Regions from separate parts of the Levilactobacillus sp. FUA 3915 genome, predicted to be linked through region 4. Evidence: predicted binding sites of a transcription regulator. Region 4 holds the regulator's gene; each other region holds the start of a gene.
What was found. Region 4 encodes Rex, which represses fermentation and respiration genes when NADH is low (regulators of the CRP and FNR family bind a similar motif). Its sites were predicted from a motif close to TTGTGAANTANTTCACAA; they were not measured.
Positions count from the first base shown of each region.

Region 1: ACEPST_RS04750 (iron-containing alcohol dehydrogenase) is a predicted target of Rex. The motif match lies at 1,014-1,031, and genes of this name have one in related genera.
Region 2: ACEPST_RS08345 (1-propanol dehydrogenase PduQ) is a predicted target of Rex. The motif match lies at 1,041-1,058, and genes of this name have one in related genera.
Region 3: ACEPST_RS01225 (BMC domain-containing protein) is a predicted target of Rex. The motif match lies at 1,076-1,093, and genes of this name have one in related genera.

Region 1 covers NZ_CP168704.1:975,471-977,678, reverse strand. The annotation lists gene ACEPST_RS04750 (iron-containing alcohol dehydrogenase) at 1-977, opposite strand, end outside; gene ACEPST_RS04745 (hypothetical protein) at 2,043-2,208, shown strand, end outside.
Region 2 covers NZ_CP168704.1:1,793,846-1,796,053, forward strand. The annotation lists gene ACEPST_RS08340 (cob(I)yrinic acid a,c-diamide adenosyltransferase) at 193-753, shown strand; adenosylcobalamin (AdoCbl) riboswitch at 800-952, shown strand; gene ACEPST_RS08345 (1-propanol dehydrogenase PduQ) at 1,223-2,208, shown strand, end outside.
Region 3 covers NZ_CP168704.1:169,143-171,350, reverse strand. The annotation lists gene ACEPST_RS01230 (helix-turn-helix domain-containing protein) at 1-904, opposite strand, end outside; gene ACEPST_RS01225 (BMC domain-containing protein) at 1,202-1,495, shown strand; gene pduB (propanediol utilization microcompartment protein PduB) at 1,515-2,208, shown strand, end outside.
Region 4 covers NZ_CP168704.1:306,467-308,674, forward strand. The annotation lists gene ACEPST_RS01850 (redox-sensing transcriptional repressor Rex) at 622-1,257, opposite strand; gene ACEPST_RS01855 (ABC-F family ATP-binding cassette domain-containing protein) at 1,614-2,208, shown strand, end outside.

The sequences.
Region 1 (2,208 bases), 670 kb from region 4:
AATTCGGCAGCGTCACGCGTTGATAAGCCTTCAGTGTTTTCGCCCATGATTTCAGCTAATTCAGCGAAACGTTCTGGGCAAGCAATGATGTTGTATTCTTCAACGTAAGGCAGGAGCAAAGCACAGCAAACACCATGTGGGGCGTCGTATTGACCACCTAATTGGTGAGCCATGGCGTGAACGTAACCTAAGTTAGCGTTGTTGAAGGCCATCCCGGCTAACATTTCAGCTTCGACCATCTTGGTCCGAGCTTCAAGGTTGTGGCCGTTAGCAACGGCTTCACGTAAGGAAGTTTCAATCAACTTGATAGCTTCGATACATTGTGAGTCGGTGATTGGGTTGTGGTCAACAGAAACGTATGGTTCGATGGATTGAACGAAAGCGTCCATCCCAGTAGCGGCAGTTAAGCCCTTAGGAACGTCCAACATCAAAGTAGGGTCGTTGTAGGAAACCAACGGAATGTTCCGCCATGAAACAACAACGAACTTCAAGTGGGTTTCTTCGTTCGTGATAACGGCGTGACGAGTCAATTCTGAACCCGTCCCAGCAGTCGTGTTAACGGCAATCAGTGGTGGCAAAGCCTTGTCGAGCGTTTCAATTCCAGCTAACTTGGTGATGTCATCACCGTTAGTCAAGATAATGCCGGCACCTTTACCAGTATCATGAGCAGAACCCCCACCAACAGTGATGATGGAGTCAGCGCCTGAATCCAAGTAAAGTTTCTTAACTTCTTTGATGTTGCGAATCTTAGGGTTCGGTTCAACGTTGTTGTACACAACGTAGTCAACACCAGCAGCCTTTAAGGAGTTCAAGGTCTGTTCAACCGCACCGTTTTCCATTCCTTCAAGGAACTTATCCGTTACGATGACGGGCTTCTTCATCCCTAACATCTTTGCACGGTCACCAATCTTGCTAATTACGCCAGGGCCAAAGAAATTGACACTGGGCATAAGAAAGTCATAACTACGTTCAGCCATTATACAAATGCCTTCTTTCGGAAGTTTTGAAAATCATTGGTACCAATTTCACAAAGCAATTATAACTAAAAAAATTACAGTTTGCAACTGCTTTCGGGTAAAAGTTTGTTAGTTGTCCGAGAAAACCAGGGTGTATCACCGATTTGACGGTGTTCATCATGCCCAAAGAAAATTTATTTAGCGCTTACAATAATGGAAACGGGTTAATGAAAAGGTAAACAAATTGTTCTCATTTCGCTGTGAATTTCGGGGGAGACAACTGTTTGCGTCAGGTTTCACCGGGTCGTGAACCCCCTGACGCATTTTCCTGGGTACGGGTTAAACTGATCGTTGTCATGGCCTCCGGGATGGCGGAAATTGAACCGGAACGCGGTGGGCGCACGTCCGGAGCCAAAGGGCGGTCTCCGGACTTACTTTGAGCCGAAGAGCACGTCTCAAAGATAGCAGTTGCCTAAGTGGCAGGCCACTAAGGCAACTCCCACGGCTGAGCTCATTTCCGCCATTGGGTGGTCCGGCTCCAGCCTGAGATGCGGTCTCAAAGGTCGCCCCGTGCTCTAAGCTGAGAATAAAGCACTCAGCCAAGACCACCGACACAGCTGTTCACCTTGACCTGCCTCTGGTCACTAACATGGTGGTGCAGTTTTCCCATCCCTGCGGTTGACGCTGTTTTAACCCGCAGTTACGGGAGGGTGGTCGTTGGCGTGCCCAATTGTCTTAGTCTAGTCTAAATTGGGTTGAAGGGATGGTGGAAATTGCGCCGGAACTGTAGTAGCTATTCCGTTCCCGGCGGCGGATTCAAAACGCCCTGCTGTGGGGTCGGTTCCAGCCTGAGAGGTGCGGTCTCAAAGGTCGCCCCATGCTCTAAGCTGAGAATAAAGCACTTAGCTAAGACCATCGACACGGGGGATTAGTAGCATATTTAAGGCAACAATCTGCGACAATGATTGTCGTTTTTCTTAATTATTAATTGGCCAATCACTATTTAGTGTTAGCCATTGTAGTTGTTGATGGGTTGGCCTAAAATTGATAGTAAGAACTACATAAATCAATTGTGGAGGCAGAAAAATGGCACATAAAAAGCACTGGCTAACGGTCGCTGTTGCGTTGTTGGCAGCGGGGAGTTTGGCGGGATGCACGTCTACTATGAGTAGTCGACAGGCCAAGAATGCGTTTAAGCAAAACCAATCTAGCAGTAAACAGGCGTCAGGGAAAACGGCCAAAGATGAGTCGA
Region 2 (2,208 bases), 1.5 Mb from region 4:
TGCGTTGTTAGGAAAAGAAGTCAGCGGACGATGAGTCAAGATACAGGTTTAACTTAAAACCACGCACCTGGGTGTTGAATTAAAATAATGTAAGCGCTATACTGATTTTGAGAACTTGGCAAAGGCGCCAAATAAGTCACTCATCGATGAGTGGGTTATTTGGTGCCTTCTTTTTGTAAAGGAGGAGTAACTATGCAGCTATACACGGGTGTTGGTGATAAAGGGATGACCCGGCTAGTCGATGGCGCCAAGGTCAGCAAAGATTCAGATCGTGTCTGGGCTTACGGGACCATCGATGAGCTCAATACTTATTTAGGTCTGGCAATTGCTGAACTTGACGACAAGGAAACTGAGCTTAAGGCCGAATTGACGCGCTTACAGCATTGCTTGTTTGATCTGGGAACAGATTTTGCGAACCCAAAGTTGAACTGGGATAACATGCGCTTCGACCCGAAGTACGTGGACTGGATTGAAAAACGCATTGACGTCTATCAGGATGAGCCACCTGAAATTTCTCGGTTTATTCTACCTGGTGGGAGTAAAGAATCAGCACTGTTTCAGATTTGTCGGACGGTGACCCGCCGTGCTGAACGACAAATTGTTACGTTGGCCTGGTCGACGACGTTGCCACCAGAATTATTGGTTTTTGTGAACCGATTGTCCGATTACTTTTACGCGTTAGCCCGGGTCATCAATTACCGGACGGGGACGCCGGAAGTCTTTTATGAACATGGCAAAGAAGTTTTTCATTAGCTAATTAGTAGCAAGTTAGCGTGAAATATGCTAACCTTAAGTTACCAATTGACAAGAAGTACTTAATTAGATGGAAATCGGTGTAAACCCGATACGGTCCCGCCACTGTGATTAGCAGGGTGCTCTCTGCTATAAGTCAGATCTTTCTATTAGGCTACTTGTGTGACATTTCACCTCGAGGAATAGGTGGAATGTCTTTAAGTTCAATTAAATGCACAATGACGTGCTTTTTCGGACGTAAACAATGGCGTTTGCGGGGGACTGCAATTTTATTGCGGTCTTTTTTTTTGTGATTTTGTTGACAAACACTGATGTAAGCGCTATATTTGTTTTGTAAATAAAACTGAAAAATTCGTACAATGGCGTACATAAAAGCAATGATGCTTAGGAACACACTTTATTTGTGTGTTCTTAAGCATCTTTTTTTCAGGCCTATTTACGGAGCATGGTTGTAAAGGAGGTTGGGAGTTTGGAGAAAATACAGTTTAAAACTCAGATCTGGACTGGTGATGGCTCGCTGAAGGGTCTGGAAGATATCAGTGGAGAGCGGATCTTTGTGGTAACTGATCCATTTATGGTGAAGTCGGGAAGCTTGGATAAGATCACGGTTCATTTGGAAAGTAAGAACGAACTGGAAGTCTTTTCCGACATTCAACCCGATCCGCCAGTGACGAAGATTGTGACTGGAATTGAAGCATTACAGAAGTTCAAGGCTACCTTATTGGTTGCCGTTGGTGGGGGTTCAGCAATTGATGCCACCAAAGCAATGAAGTTCATCCTGAAGCAAATGACGAAGGGTGAAACGGACCTTGACTTGATTGCCGTACCAACAACGAGTGGGACCGGTTCTGAGGTCACCAACTTTGCGGTCATCACGAACAGCGACAAGGGTATCAAGTACCCGCTAGTGACGGATGACATCTTACCTAAGGTGGCGTTACTCGATGCCGACTTGGTTGCCTCAGCACCCCAGAATATCACGGTAGATACCGGGATGGACGTGTTGACGCACTGTTTAGAGGCTTACGTCTCCATTAATGCCAACGACTTCTCAGATGCATTAGCTGAAAAGGGCTTCCAGATGGTCTTTACTTACCTGGAACGTGTTAGCAAGGATGGCTCGGACATGGAAGCACGGCAAAAGATGCATGATGCTTCATGTATTGCTGGGATGGCCTTCAACATGGTTAATTTGGGACTGAACCACGGCATTGCGCATGCTGCGGGTGCTCAGTATCACATTCCCCATGGCCGCTTGAATACCATCCTGATGCCACACATCATTTCGTACAACGCAGAGATGGCTGCTGGCATCATGGAAAAACCAAACCGGGCTGCCGTTAAATACGCTAACCTGGCACGGTTGATTGGCATTCAAGTTGCTAATCCAAAGATTGCGGTTCGTAGCTTGATTAATACCATCGTGCAACTCAGACGGAAGTTAAAGATGCCAGC
Region 3 (2,208 bases), 140 kb from region 4:
TGGTCTGCATGGAGAAGTCACAGTCTAATTGTTTGAAGTAGCGGCGGGAAATATCAAAGATGGTATCTTGATCGTTCCAAGTTAAATCACGGGGAATGGTCAAGACCTTTTGAACGGCCGCGTGGCTTCGACGATAGGCCAGGGGGGACATGCCAGTCGCACGTTTGAAGACTTTGGAGAAGTAACTATTCTGGGCACAACCGACTTGTCTGGAAATGACGCTGACTTTATTGTTGGTGAGCATTAAGTATTTGCAAGCGATGGCGACCCGTTGGTAGTTGACATAGTCGATGAAATTCACGTGAAGGTACCGCTTAAAAATCCGACTGAGATAGGATGGCGAGAGGAAAACGTTCTGTGAGACTGATTCCAGGGAAATCGGATTACGAATATTGCTTTGCACGTAGGCCAGAATGTCATCAATGCTCGAGGTCTTCTTGATGGTCAGAGGATGCGTGCGATTGGTGGCCGGCTGTTGATCAATCCGATTGAGGGTTGGTTTGAACAACAGAGCAAATTTTCTCATCTGAGAGACGCTATGGGCACTGAGTGGGTTGAGAATCTTTATGTGGGTATGCAGTAACTTTCCTAAAGTATCGTTGGAGATGCTCTCTATGTAAGTCTTGGCCAGGTGAGCACGTTCTTGGGAGACCCCGGTCGCGTCACAGATGACAAAACCGATGATATTGTCGGCAGCAATTACCGGAAACAGGAGGGTGATTGCCGAATCCTTCAAAATGAGATTGTGTTCAACCTCACTTATCCCGTGATAAACGTGACCATCTTTTAATAACGTATCGCTGAAGTCATAAAAGGAGGTCCTTATTTGACTTATTTTTGAAAATAGTTGAATCGAATCAGATAATCCAGTGTAATCGATAGTGACGGGAGTACTAATAGGCATAGTGATCTTCCTTCCGAAGGTATCCAAGTTTCGAAAACATTATTAGTAGAATCTTATCTATGGGTAATTTTAAACGGGTTATCAAGAAAATGCAAGGAAGCGCTTACAATTTTGTTTCAATCTTGTCATTTTGGAAAAAGCTTACCTTTTATCAGTGAATTATTGCAGGCTTTGTGAATTTGTTCATTAAGATAATGACGGTCGACTTCTCTATAATGAAGGTGTTTTAAGAATAACAGGCGGCTTCAAACCGAATTGAAGCGGCTTGATTCTATACTTTATGGGAGGTCTCACCTTATGGAACAAGAAGCATTAGGAATGATTGAAACCCAAGGGTTAGTCGCTTCAATCGAAGCAGCCGATGCGATGGTTAAAGCTGCCAATGTATCCTTGGTTGGCCAAGAAAAGATTGGTCACGGATTAGTCACGGTAATGGTTCGTGGAGATGTTGGTGCGGTTAAGGCATCTGTTGACGCAGGTGTTTCAGCAGCGGAAAACATCGGCGAAGTTGTTTCGAACTACGTCATTCCACGTCCACACACGGATGTTGAGAAGCTGTTACCTAAGCAAGCAACAGACGCAGCCAAATAAGGATTAGTGGTTGATAAAGATGGCAGAAAATAATGAAGTGATTCAGAAAGTTGTTCAAGAACTTTTGAAGCGCGGTATCAATATCGATCCTAAGGAAGCAATGAGTTCGTTGGGAGGAAAGAAAATGGAAACCAAGGACCTTTTGAACTCAACGAGTGTCGTTCCTGAGTTTGTCGGGACCCGAGAAATCGGGGACACCATTGGGATGGTGATTCCAAGTGTTGATCCATTATTACTTGATCAATTACATGTATCCAAGAAGTACCCCGTTTTGGGGATTCTGAGTGCCCGCTCTGGTGCGGGTCCTCACATCATGGCCATTGATGAAGCGGTTAAGCAAACGAATACCGAAGTTATTGACGTTGAATTACCCCGGGATACCAAGGGTGGCGCTGGCCATGGTTCCTTGATCATTGTCGGTGGTAACGACCCATCGGATGCCCGTCAGGCAATCAATGTGGCGTTGGATAATTTGAGCCGGACGTTCGGGGATGTTTATAATTCCGCCGCCGGACATTTGGAATTCCAATTCACTGCCCGGGCTTCAGGTGCCTGCAACTTTGCCTTCGGTGCGCCTGAAGGTAAGGCTTACGGCCTGATTTGTGGGGCGCCTGCCGGAATTGGGGTTGTGATGGCCGATACAGCTGTCAAAACAGCTTCCGTCAACGTGTTATCCTTCGCGTCACCAGGTCACGGAACGAGCTTCTCAAACG
Region 4 (2,208 bases):
TAATCACAATATCTAATATATGGTTTTTCCTCGTAAAAATCAAGGAATTTGGCAAACAAATTCTCGAGTGCTAATTGGTCAGTCCACTGATGCCTTGTGGGCCTAAGGATGACCGCACATTGTATGAATTTATTCATAGACGAAGACCGGCAACATCTCGTTGGCAGCGCCTCCAGTCAGACGGAAATCCACCAGTGGGCGGCAGGGCGCAACTGGCACCACCGGCCGGCAATTAGGCCAACTTGGCGCCACTAGCCCGCCACTTTCAAGTCCCCATCAGCTGGACTGACCATCCTCGTTGTTTCCTATCATACCGACCTCCTGACAAATTGCCATTAATTTGATATGCTCCCCTGCTCGGTAAACCAATCAGTTTGGCATCGGGCCAAGATAGCGGTCGCTTCCAGCACTAACATGCGGGGGTATGGCCCTGTTGCCCCCTGAGTGACTAGGCCCCCAATCTGATGACCGTCGACACAGTTAACGTAGTTGTTTTTAAGTACACAATCACAAAGTCGTCAAAGTGAAGGCTTTTTTCACCAATTTCGGCAAATTTGACCGCAGTCTTTCACAAATGGCAACAAAAAAGCCGCAACCTACGAATAGATTACGACTCCCTGATTATTCTTTGTTGTAGTGTTCCAAGAAATAGATCAGCGTTTGCAATTCGTTGGTCAAATCAACGTTTTGCACACGGACATCCTTAGGCACCGTGACCCGCAGTGGTGTGAAGTTCAAGATACCCTTCACCCCGCCGGCAACGGCGTCATCTGTGACGGATTGGGCTACGTCGGCTGGGACCGTTAAGATGGCCACTTGAATCTGTTGTTCTTCCAGCTGTGTCCGCAGCTCTGACATGGGGTAGATCGGCACGCCGCTTTGAATCGTGTTGGCAATATCTGCGTTCACGTCAAAGGCCGCACTGATCCGCACGTTTCCGTCTTGATGGAAGTTGAAGTTCAAGAGCGCATGGCCCAAGTTCCCGACCCCAATCAAGGCAACGTTCGTCAGCCGATCTTGGTTCAAAATTTTCTTAAAGAACTTAATTAAGCTCTCAACATCGTAACCGTATCCCCGTTTACCGAGGGCACCGAAGTACGAGAAATCACGACGAATGGTGGCAGAGTCAACCTTAACGGCTTCTGACAATTCCGTCGAAGAAACACGTGTCTTGTCTGCATCCAACAAAATGTTTAAGTAACGATAGTAAATGGGTAACCGCTTTGCTGTAGCGCGGGGAATCTTTTGTTCAGTCAAAAAACGAGACCTCCTAATCAATATTACGAGTTACCACCAGTCGGCGATAACACTTTCTCTAAATGACATCCTGATTGTGAAATTGACTTTCTTACAAATTATAGCATAACCACTGGTCTTGTGAAAGAATTTGCAAATATTTTTCACAATTCTTTACTAATTTCGGTCTAATCCCAGAATATGCTAAAATAGACGTATCTGCGTTGGTCAGGTCAGCCCCTCACTGTAGGTGGCCAAAATAGCCGGGAGCCGTCGCGCCACTTGCTTTTTCGTGGCTTTCGCTTCAGCTGACCAACGAATAACTAATTAACCATCAACATGAATTAAACTAAAAAATATAAGGAGGTCGGTTCACCGTGATACTTTTACAAGTGCAACAGGTTACCCGCCGATTCGGCGCCACCGTCCTGTTTGAAAATGTCAGTCTGGATGTCCCTGAACACGGTCGCGTCGCCCTAGTTGGCCGCAACGGTGCCGGGAAATCCACCCTGCTCAAAATGATTGCCGGCGAAACCACCCCGGATGTCGGTCAAATTACCACTAAACGGGGACTTACCCTGGGCTACCAAGCGCAAAACGCCGGCTTAGCCTCATCTAAAACGGTTTGGAACGAAATGCTGGAGGTCTTCGCCGAGGTCCGGGCGACGGAGAAACGGATTCACGAACTTGAAACACAGATGAGTGACCCCGCCATCATTGCCGACGAGGAACAATTTGCCCAAATCAGTGCAACCTACGATCAGCTACAACAAGATTTTAGCGACCACAATGGGTACGGCTACCAGGCCGAGATTCGCGGTGTTCTTCACGGTTTTGAATTTGGCGAGGAATACTACGATAAGCCCATCAATGAACTCTCGGGTGGACAACGGACCCAATTGGCCTTGGCCAAACTGCTGTTGGAACGGCCCGACTTGCTCATTTTGGACGAACCTACCAACCATTTGGACG